Regions from separate parts of the Lysinibacillus sp. FSL H8-0500 genome, predicted to be linked through region 1. Evidence: riboswitches for the same ligand, from Rfam matches in the RefSeq annotation. Region 1 holds a riboswitch; the other holds the start of a gene.
The links. A riboswitch is a leader RNA that binds a small molecule or an ion and turns the genes downstream of it on or off. The one in region 1 is predicted to bind cobalamin.
Positions count from the first base shown of each region.

Region 2: it holds a riboswitch for cobalamin, as region 1 does, so the genes downstream of both, nikA (nickel ABC transporter substrate-binding protein) here and cobT (nicotinate-nucleotide--dimethylbenzimidazole phosphoribosyltransferase) in region 1, are expected to answer to the same signal.

Region 1 is NZ_CP150292.1:1,363,136-1,369,085, reverse strand. It holds gene MHB44_RS06315 (methionine gamma-lyase family protein) at 1-666, opposite strand, end outside; gene MHB44_RS06310 (trimeric intracellular cation channel family protein) at 879-1,484, shown strand; gene cobT (nicotinate-nucleotide--dimethylbenzimidazole phosphoribosyltransferase) at 1,710-2,768, opposite strand; cobalamin riboswitch at 2,856-3,033, opposite strand; gene MHB44_RS06300 (response regulator) at 3,242-4,546, opposite strand; gene MHB44_RS06295 (histidine kinase) at 4,573-5,916, opposite strand; gene MHB44_RS06290 (SDR family oxidoreductase) at 5,936-5,950, opposite strand, start outside.
Region 2 is NZ_CP150292.1:3,246,372-3,252,321, forward strand. It holds gene obgE (GTPase ObgE) at 1-1,105, opposite strand, end outside; gene MHB44_RS15510 (Spo0B domain-containing protein) at 1,111-1,638, opposite strand; cobalamin riboswitch at 1,815-1,998, shown strand; gene nikA (nickel ABC transporter substrate-binding protein) at 2,147-3,742, shown strand; gene opp1B (nickel/cobalt ABC transporter permease) at 3,829-4,758, shown strand; gene opp1C (nickel/cobalt ABC transporter permease) at 4,761-5,597, shown strand; gene MHB44_RS15530 (ABC transporter ATP-binding protein) at 5,603-5,950, shown strand, end outside.

The DNA.
Region 1 (5,950 bases):
AACCTCTGTTGGCTCCTGCGCCTCTACAAATTCACCATAGCAATTGTCAACAAAAATAACAGCTTGCGGTGCTAATTTACGCACTGTCGCACACATATCCGCAATCTCAGCAACTGTCAACGATGGACGCGTTGCATAGCCTTTAGAACGTTGAATCGCAATCATTTTTGTATGCTCTGTAATGGCTGCTGCCACTCCATCCCAATCAATGGCTTGATTATCCAGTAAATCCACATGTCGATAGCCAATTTTGTAATCCTTTAATGAACCAGTATCCTGATCACCACCATCGACAATGGCTTGCAATGTATCATAGGGCTGACCTGAAATATAAAGCAGTTCATCACCAGGTCGCAGCACACCGAATAGGCTAAGCGTAATCGCATGTGTTCCTGAAATAATTTGTGGTCGTACAATGGCAGCCTCTGCGCCAAACACCTCCGCATAAACACGCTCTAAATTATCGCGACCCTCATCATCATAGCCGTAGCCATGTGATGGATGTAAATGGTAGTCGCTTACCTGATGTTTACGAAAAGCTGCTAGCACTTTTTGTTGATTAAAAAATGCCATTTCTTCTACTTTTGCATGATAAGGTCGAACTTTCTCCTCTATTTTTGCCGCCAATGCTAGCGTTTGTGCTGATAAATTTGTCGTAAACGTCATTCTTTTCTTCTCCATTTCACAGTTGTCCCGTATATTTACACTGACGGATATTTTACTTTATTTCAATATTATCTTAACAATTTGTCTGTCTCCCTGCAAAACTTGTCTATTGTTTCTTTATGTAATTTGCGCTAAGCTAATGTGCGGACTATTTAGCAATAAAATTTTGCTAGAAAATTCATAGATTTTGTTAATTAGAAGGGATGAAAGAAATGGCTTGGGAGGTTTTTAGTATTATTGGAACAATTGCCTTTGCTATTTCAGGGGCAATTATTGCGATGGAAGAGGAATACGATTTATTCGGTGTTTATATATTAGGGATTGTGACAGCCTTTGGTGGCGGAGCTATTCGAAATTTACTAATTGGACTGCCCGTTACAACCTTATGGGGGCAGGATATGATGTTTCAAATTGCACTTGCAGCCATTACAATCTTTTTTATTTTTCCGCATCATCTGATCCAGCACTGGCATCGCTGGGGCAATTTCACAGATGCCATTGGTTTATCAGCATTTGCGATCCAAGGCGCACTCTATGCTGTAAAGCTTAATATGCCGATTAGTGCTGTCATTGTCGCTGCCGTCCTAACAGGTTCAGGAGGAGGCATTGTGCGTGATTTATTAGCACGACGTAAACCGCTCGTGCTACGTGATGAAATTTATGGTGTTTGGGCTGCGCTAGCAGGACTTGTCATTGGTCTTAATATTTTTTCAGGGGATGTATTTCTCTATCTTTTATTTGCTGTCATCACGATGTTACGTATTCTTTCCTATATAATGAAATGGCGTCTACCTTTGCGGAAATTAAACCGAGCATAGTTTGCCTAAAACGGGATTTTTCCATTAGTTTCAGCGGAGCTATCCGTTACTTGGAGAATTCTATCCATTATTTTAGAGGTTCTATCCGTCACTTTTGAGGGGCTATCCAGCACTTTATGGGAGCTATTCACCATTTTGGCAGTTCTATCCGCCACTTTGAAAGGGCTATCCACCGCTAATAAAAAACCAAACGATGTCCTAACACATTGTTTGGTTTTTCTAATTTTATCGCTTTGCTAAAAGATTCATCGATTGCTCTAGTGTCACCATATTTTTCATCATTGAGCAAGCCGCGTCTAAAATAGGAAAGGCTAAGGCTGCACCAGAGCCCTCTCCTAAGCGCATATTCATATGTAGCATCGGTTCAATACCAAGCAAGTCAGCGGCAATTTTGGCCCCCGGTTCCTCTGAAGCATGAGAAGGAATTATATAATCCTTTACTTTCGGTTCAAGCTTATAAGCAATAAGTGCAGCAATGGTCGAAATAAAACCATCAATAACAACAGGCTTACGATAGGCAGCAGCGGCAAGGATAATACCAGCCATCGCTCCTATTTCCAGCCCTCCAACCTTAGCTAGTACATCAATTATATCTTTAGGATTCGGTTGATTAATCTCAATCGCCTTTTTAATAACAGCCACTTTATGTTCAATTCCTCCTGCCCCAACTCCTGCCCCAAGCCCTGTGACTACAAGAGGATCACAGCCCGTCATAACAGCTAATATGGCAGCGCTTGGTGTTGTATTTCCGATACCCATTTCTCCTGTTCCAAGTACATTGGCCCCCAGTGCTATTTCTGCTGTTGCCACACGAATTCCTACTTCAATGGATTGAATCGCTTCCTTTCTGGACATGGCAGGACCTTTTGCCATATTAGTAGTGCCGTGTTTAATTTTATGCATAATAATACCAGCATCAGACGGAATATCTCCCTTGACGCCAACATCTACTGTTACAACCTTGGCATTCGTTATATGGGCAATCGCACAAACACCTGTACCACCTTTAGAAAAATTTAATGTTTGAAACAACGTAACATCCTGTGGATTAGACGTGACACCTTCCTCCCAAACACCATGATCTGCTGCACAAACAATCATTACCTTCTTGTCAAGCATCGGCAATAATTGTCCTGTTATACCAGCAAGCTGCACCGCAATCGACTCCAGTTTTCCTAAGCTACCAGGAGGCTTGCAGAGTGCATCTATCCGCTTTCTTGCCTGCTCCATCGTCTCCTTATTAGCACCTTGGATATTTTGAATCGCTTCTTGTAATAAAGTCATCATCATTTCTCCTCTCCTGTAAGACAACATAAAAAGCCTGTAGTTTATTGTCATGACAAATAAACTACAGACTTTTCCATCATCTATATTCTCTCGAAGCAAATAGGCAGGTCTCCTGGCTCAAGTTCAACATTCCATAGCACCTTCCCAGCAATATACTAGTGGCATTTACCATGAAATTCCCTTATACAGTGGCGGGTCCGCTAAAGCTTTTCACTTTATTCCCTATTCTCCCATTATGGGCACCTAATGCTTTATCCAATTTCTTTTAATTTACTGCAAAGATTTCTTACTGTCAATATAACTAAATTAAAGTTCTTTCTAAGCTAATTCTCGCGCTTGACATGCCTTAGACAGTAGACTCTACTGTAAAGGCATCGTTGGAGGTGCTATTGATTGGAATATATTACTCATTCTTTTTATGTTCAACTCGATCGCGCTCTATATTTATTTTATCAAAACCCACTTACTATTTAAATCGTTCGATATTTTGCTGGTGTCATACCAACATATTTTTTAAATACTTTACTAAAATACTCTTCATTACTATAGCCCACTAGCGAAGCAATTTCATTATTTCTCTTGTCACTATGAACTAATAGCTGCTTCGCCTTGTTAATTCTAAGCTCATTTAATAGGTGGATAAAATTTTTATCAATGCTTTTTTTAATTAATATACTTAAATTTGCTTGGCTTTTGTTAAAAATACCTGATAAATAATTCAAATCCAGCTGCGGATCATCAAAATGCGTATAAATATAATCGACTATTTTTTTACCTAAATCCTCTCTATTGCCATGTAAATTAAGTATTTTATCAACGAGCGGCATGATATAGCTTTTTACTATTTTCGATAAATTGTCTTCTTTAATCATTTGATGCTGGATACCAATAATCTTTTGAGCGCTGTGATACGTTTCCAAACAATTGAAATAGATACTATATTGCAATAAGAACATAATCATGATTTCTAATCTTTGCTGAAAATCTATTTTTGTATTTTGTAAAATCGTCATAAATTCTTGTAATTTTAATTCATCTGTAAAGATTTGATTATCAAAAATGGATTTTCTTTTATTTAGCACAGTACCACCAGTATTTAGATGCCTCTTCAGTAGTAGCTCCAGCACGGCTTGATTTAAATCATGTAAGTCATTTCTTTGCAGCACCATATGATTGTCCTGACTATATGACAATACAAAATCGGTATTCATAATCTCAATATATTCCCCAAAAATATTAAAATAAAATAGCTCATGAGCGTGTGAAATCCCGATATTTTTTGTTTGATTGATGCTAACAATAAAGTATTCAAATGAATAGATACTACTATCTGTCATTTGTTGATCAAAGGCCAATAGTAAATTTAATAATTGATTATATTTAATGGAATAATCTACTTGTTTTTTCATGCTCAATGCTTCCATCATTTGTGATAGCTTTAGCTTTAGATTTTTATAATCAATCGGCTTTAAAATGTAATCCTCAGCACCAATTTGAATAGCACTTTGTAAATATTGAAAGTCATCATAGCCAGATAGAAAAATTACCTTAAATTGATGAAACTTTTTTAGCTCCTGAACAGCCTCTATTCCACTCATACCGGGTAAATTAATATCTGATAAAACGATGTCAGGAGCAATATCTTTAGCTGCCAGTAGCATATCCTCCCCCGTTGTATAAGAATAAACATGTAAGGATTCTATAAAATTTCTGTTGATAAAAAAGCTTAATCCCTCTCTAATAAAGTTTTCATCCTCCACAATAAATAGATTCATAGAGCTCACCTCACCATTAAAAGACATTATTTCTTATATGGTAATAAAATTCTCGATACAAAATATTGTTGTTCGTTGACTAGCACCGTTACACCATACGCTTCTCCATATTTTAGCTTTAAACGTCTATTTACATTTTTTAAACCAATGCTACCCTCATGATTTTCTTCATTTATTTTGTCATTTAGCATCGCTATTTTAGCAATATCCTTATATTCGCTCTTATTATAAGTTTCAATTATTACATAATTCTCTTTTCGATAAATTCTGATATTTATTGATAGAGGTTCTTTATGGCTGTATCCATGCTTAAAAATATTTTCTACAATTGGCTGTAGTGTAAATTTTAAAATGGCATTTTGTAATAAATCGTTTTCTTCTATCTGAATGTCAAATACTAAAGAAGAAACTCTTATTTTCATAATATTAATGTATTCTTCAATAATCTCTAGCTCTTTTACAATGGTTGTTTCATTTTCACTGTTATCCGTGTTATATCTAAAAAGCTTTGCTAGCCCAACACTCAATGTAGAGATTTCTTCAACCTCATGAATCATAGCTAATTGATTAATATTATCTAAGGTATTGTAAAGAAAATGTGGATTAATTTGGCTTTGCAAATTATTCAATTGCGCTTCGTAGTTTTCTCGAACATAGCCTTTTTCCTTTTCTACCATATAAGCAATGGTTTGGTTTAATTGTTGATTGGCAATATCCAACTCATCATTAATCCAAACAGGCTTTTTCTCTTTCTCTTCAAAATGATAAACTGCTTTTCTATAAGAGGTAATACGCTCAATAAGCATTTGTAAAGTTGTGCTAATTTTATTGGAATATAAAAAAGTGATGATGGTTAACAGTAAGGTGGAGGCAATTGCAAAAGCCATTAAATCCTCCTTTTTATTATTCAGCTCCTTAAAAATGGAATCAGACGTAGCAATGACAACATAGTAACAATTATTAAAGGAATCAAATGAATACATTAGAATTCGTTCTACATTCAAATAATCAATTTTATAGTAATTGGTTTTCTGGGGCTCCAATTTACGAAAATACTCCTCATGCTCTGATATATGGGAATTCGTGCTGAATTTTATATCCTTTTGCTCTGTTAATAAAAGAAAATCAGAGTAGCTGCCCCAAATTGAATTTAACACTTCATGATATACTTTTGTGCTTGCTTGATTACTTTCAAAAGACGAATTAAAATAATGAATTTTTTTTAATACCTCTAGTCTTGTTTCGATTAAAAGCTTCTTTTGATACTCTCCAACATTATTTATATAAATTATGGTCATCATAAAATAGGGCAAAATAAATACAACAAGGGTAAGAATAAGATATTTATATTTTAACGATAAATACATCATTCCCACCCTTTCTAGCTCCTTAGCAATGTTCCTC
Region 2 (5,950 bases), 1.9 Mb from region 1:
ATGCCCCATCATCATCACGCGTGATTTCGAATGCTTCACCTTTTGCCTCATGCTTGTACATTACGGTTGCGTCTGATTGCTCCTCTATATCATCATATAGTGGGAATTCAGGCGTTACCTCAAGTAAATCTGCAATCGCAAACAATAGCTCTTTTAACCCTTGGCGTGAAATAGCAGAGATCGGGAAAATTTGAACATCCTCTCCAACCTTTTGGCGGAATGTTACTAAATTTTCCTCTGCATCTGGCATATCCATTTTATTGGCTACAATGATTTGTGGACGCTCTGTTAAACGAAGATTATATTGTTTAAGCTCTGCATTGATCGTTAAATAGTCTTCATATGGATCGCGGCCTTCCATTCCTGACATATCAATAACATGGACAATAACACGTGTACGTTCAATATGTCGTAAAAATTGATGACCTAATCCAACCCCTTCATGTGCTCCCTCAATAAGCCCAGGTAAATCTGCCATCGCAAAGCTTCGATGATCATCCGTTTCAATCATGCCTAAGTTCGGTACAATTGTCGTAAAATGATAAGCACCAATTTTTGGCTTAGCAGCAGAAACAACAGATAAAAGCGTTGATTTACCAACACTTGGGAAACCAACTAACCCTACATCTGCTAAAACTTTTAACTCTAATATAACATTTAATTCTTGTCCTGGCTCACCTTTTTCAGAAAGTTCTGGCGCTGGATTGGCAGGTGTTGCAAATCTTGAATTTCCCCGTCCACCGCGTCCTGCTTTTGCAATGACAGCTCTTTGCCCATGCTCGACTAAGTCAGCAATAACGGCTTCTGTTTCTTCATTAATCACAACTGTTCCAGGTGGCACTTTTATAATTAAATCATCCGCATTTTTACCATGCATCCCTTTACTCATACCATGCTCACCACGTGGTGCCTTGAAATGACGCTTGTAGCGGAAGTCCATTAATGTACGTAAACCCTCATCTACCTCAAATACGACATTCCCACCGTGTCCACCATCGCCACCAGCTGGACCACCATTTGGTACATATTTTTCACGGCGAAAGGCTACCATACCATCTCCGCCGTCGCCACCTTTTACATAAATCTTTACGTGATCGACAAACATTTATTTCACTCCCTATTTGCACTCAAGACATATTGCCAGCGTCTATTTGTCTGTTCAACTGTTTGAATATCGAATTGTGTCAAACCTTTTTCGGTGAAGGCATCAGCACTCCATAACCCATTTAGCGTGAATGTCACGGCAAATGTATGATCGTCAACACGTACATCAAGCGTTAAGACCTGCTCTGTAAATGGATCTAATGTATCATAAATATGCATAACTGTTTTGTTTAAATAATCTACTACAGCCTGATCAATATCATTGGTTACTGGCTTATTGATCTCCCCATTTAGCTGCCAGGCTAATGAAGGATAACGCCATCCTGCTGTTTGTAACCATTCAATTGTTTGTGGCATTTGTAGTCGATTCAGGATAGAGAGCATGCGTAATTGCTCCGAATAGCGCTGGATAAGCTTCTTTGATTCATCAATTTTACCTAAATCTAAATTCATGCGAATCAGTTGTAGTTGATTCACATAGTCATGATTTGCAAAACGTAATACTTCACTAATGGTTAGTGATTGATTGTCCATCCCATTCACTCCAATAAAGTTATCCTTACTAGTATAACAAGTTTTATTGTATTTTTCCCCTTAATTCTTCTTTGATTTTTACGAATGTTTTCTCAAAAAGTTTCACAAAATTTTCTAAATTTTTCTCATTCATCTGTCGACAGCTCCTTACACCTTATGATAGTATGTTACCAAATTTGATATTAATTTATATAAGTGCTCATCATCATGGATGAGGTAAAAGGGAAACTAGTGCAAAGCTAGTGCAGCCCCCGCTACTGTATACGAGGATGAAACTACCAAGCCACTGATTCAATCGGGAAGGCGTAGGAGTAAAATGATTCGATAGCCAGGAAACCTGCTTATATACAACTAATGCAAACTTTTCGGAGGGAGGAGTTTAGGTGAAGCTTAATTTTTTGGGAATCATTATGCTTATATAAAGTAGCCTATATTCTTTGCAAAGGATATAGGCTTTTTTATGCGCTAAATGAGTAACTAGTACTTTAAGACAAAAGGAGATTTTTGAATGACTAAGATGAAACATATTTTTTTCGTATTGTTCTCGCTGCTCTTGCTTGCATTGGCTGGCTGTGGCAATAACAATACAAAAAATGTACAAAAAGAACAACGTGAGGAAATTAATTTTGCTAGCACAAAAGATATTCGTGATATTAATCCACATTTATATACAGGAGAAATGGCTGCGCAAAACATGGTGTATGAATCGCTTGTTATCAATACAGACGAGGGTGTAAAACCTCATTTAGCTGAAAAATGGGAGGTGTCACCAGATGGCTTAGAATATACCTTTTATTTAAGAAAAGATGTTGTCTTTTCTGATGGTGAGCCATTCAATGCTGAAGCAGTTAAATTAAATATGGACGCTATTTTGAATAATAAAGAACGTCATGGTTGGCTAGATATGGTGAATGAAATAAAGGAAAATATTGTGGTAGATGAGTATACATACAAGCTTGTTTTAACACATCCCTACTACCCAACATTAGAGGAGCTGGGCTTAACACGTCCCTTCCGTTTTGCTTCTCCAAAAAGCTTTATTGATGGACAAACAAAGGATGGCGTCAATGGCTATGTAGGTACAGGTCCATGGGTATTAACAGAGCACAAGGATAACCAATATGCTATCTTTACAGCCAATGAAAACTATTGGGGAGAAAAGCCAAAGGTAAAAGCAGTTAAATGGAAGGTCATGCCGGATCATCAAACAATTCTGCTAGCACTTGAGAAAGGTGAAATTGATCTTCTGTTCGGCTCTGATGGGGATATGATTGACCTCGATTCCTTTAAAGCATTGGAAGAACAAGGCACATATGTAACACAACTAAGCGAGCCCATTGCATCACGTGCTATTTTACTTAATTCTAAGCAGCCTATTACAAATAATCAAAAAGTACGTGAAGCATTGCAATATGCGGTTGATAAAGAGTCCATTGCAGAAGGTATTTTAAATGGCTCTGAGGTAGTAGCGGATACATTAATTGCTACTACGGTTCCTTATAGTAATGTTGACCTAAGAAAGCGTTCGTTTGATCCTGAAAAGGCACAAAGCTTATTAGAGGAGACTGGTTGGAAGGTTGAAAAAGATGGCTATCGCTACAAGGATGGTAAAAAATTAGCCTTAACCATTTATTTTAATTCTGATAATGCACAAGAGCGAGCAATTAGTGAATATATGCAAAGTGATTTTAAACAAATCGGTGTTGACTTAAAGGTAATTGGTGAGGAAAAACAAGCCTTTTTAGATCGACAAAAATCTGGTGAGTTTGATTTACAATATTCATTATCATGGGGCACACCATATGACCCGCAATCCTATCTATCTTCTTGGCGACAGCCTGCACATGGCGATTACCAGGCCCAAGCAGGACTAGCGAAAAAAGAATGGTTGGATAACTATATTACAGCCCTGATGATTGAAGCTGATGAAGAAAAACGTCAGGAGATGTACAAGGACATTTTGACATATATCCATGAGGAGGCTGTTTATATTCCATTAACGTATTCACGTACAAAGGCTGTGCATATTCCAGAGTTGCAAGGTGTAACCTTTAATCCATCCCAATATGAAATTCCATTTGAAAAAATGTATTTTGACAATTAAATGCTAAAACTATCAAAAAGGTAAACATTAGCGTTTTACCTTTTTGACTTTTTCAGCTTAACGATTTACTAGAATAGAGGAGTCCTATGAAAAGCTATTTTATCAAACGATTAATCAGCACCATACCAATACTCATCGGTATATCCTTTTTATCTTTTTTACTAATTAACCTTAATCAAAGCGATCCAGCAGAGATATCCCTTCGTGTCAATAATATCACTGTAACAGAGGAGGCATTAGCTACCGCACAGCAGGAATTACATTTAGATAAGCCGTTTTTCGAAAGATATGTGCGATGGATTGCCAGTAGCATCCAGGGTGACTTTGGTGACAGCTTTGTGACCAAAAAGCCAGTCTTAGAGGAATTGAAAGTAGCACTGCCAGCTACTTTGCGGCTTGTCGCTATAACATTAACTATTATTTTAACAATAAGTATCACAGCAGGTGTACTTTGTGCCCTATTTGAGGGAAGCTGGTTTGACCGTTTAATTAGGGGCATTATCTTTATTGGTGCAGCTATGCCAAGCTTTTGGCTAGGCTTATTATTAATGTGGCTGTTGGCTGTGCAATTAAACCTGCTCCCAACAAGCGGTATGGAAACAGCAAGCTCTGTTATCTTACCAGCACTCACATTATCGTTCGCCTATATCGCTACATATGTAAGACTTATCCGTAATAATATGGTGCAAAATAAGGTAGAGCAATATGTACAATATGCCAGAATACGAGGATTAAAGGAGTCAACGGTCACTAAGCATATTTTCAAAAACTCCCTACAATCCTCTATCACAGCACTTGGCATGTCCATTCCCAAATTAATTGCAGGTACTGTCGTGGTTGAAAATATTTTTGCTTGGCCAGGTATTGGACGGCTTTGCGTAACGGCTATTTTTAATAATGATTACCCTGTTATTCAAGCCTATATTTTATTAATGGCTGTGTTATTTGTACTATTTAATTTACTGGTAGATATTACTACTACTGCATTAGATCCACGAGTAAGAAAAGAGGCGTAATAATGAAGGTTATCAAAAGATTAAGGCAAGATCGCCTTGCTGTGGTATGTATTGTTTTTCTTAGTACTGTGTTAGTAGCTGGCTTATTTGCGCCATTACTTGCACCCTATGATCCTGTTGAAATTAATGTAAAAAGTAAATTAATGGGCTTTAGTAAGGAACATTTACTTGGTACAGATTATCTTGGTCGTGATATTTTATCGAGATTATTATTTGGTATTCGAACAACCGTTATTTTTGCTTTAATATCTATGGCGGGCACCATTTTAATCGGCACAATATTAGGCTTTATTGCCGGTATTTTCCGCAATAAAGTAGATGAAGTGATTATGCGCTTATGTGATGTTTTCCTATCCTTTCCAAGTGAAGTGATGATACTGGCGATTATCGCAATGCTGGGACCAAGTCTATCAAATATCGTGATTGCCTGTATTATCGCGGGCTGGGCTTGGTATACACGTATGATTCGTTCGATTGTAATTAAATATACAGATACGAACTATATTCGATTTGCCAAAGTAGCAGGATGTAGCACAAGTCATATTATCCGTAAGCATATCCTACCAAGAACTATTGGTGAAATATCTGTTTTAGCAACGCTTGATTCAGGAGCTATTATTCTGAGCATTTCTGCGCTCTCCTTTTTAGGCTTAGGCGTACAAGCCCCAACACCTGAATGGGGAATGATGTTAAATGAAGCTAAAAACGTTATGACGTTCTATCCTCAGCAAATGCTAGCGCCAGGAATTGCTATCCTTTTAGTTGTTCTAGCCTTTAATTTTTTAGGTGATAGTCTACAGGATGCTTTTAATATGAAAAAAGAACAAAAAATGAGGTGAATCACGTGCATTTATTAGACATTCAACATTTAACTGTTATAGATCCAACCACAAAAGCGACCATTGTTGACGATATTAGCTTTACAGTTGAAGCTAATAGCTGTCTGGGTATTGTTGGCGAAAGTGGGAGCGGAAAATCAATGACAATGAAGGCAATTTTAGGGCTAATTCACCCAAAGCTACAACGAACAGGAACTGCCCTTTTTGACAATCTGGATTTACTGCAAGCGAACAAGGAGACATTACGTAAAATAAGAGGGCGTTACATTTGTATGATTCCTCAAGATGCAATGTCCTCTTTTAGTCCACTTAGTAAAATCGGGGCACAAATGGTAGAAACCTTATGTGAAAAT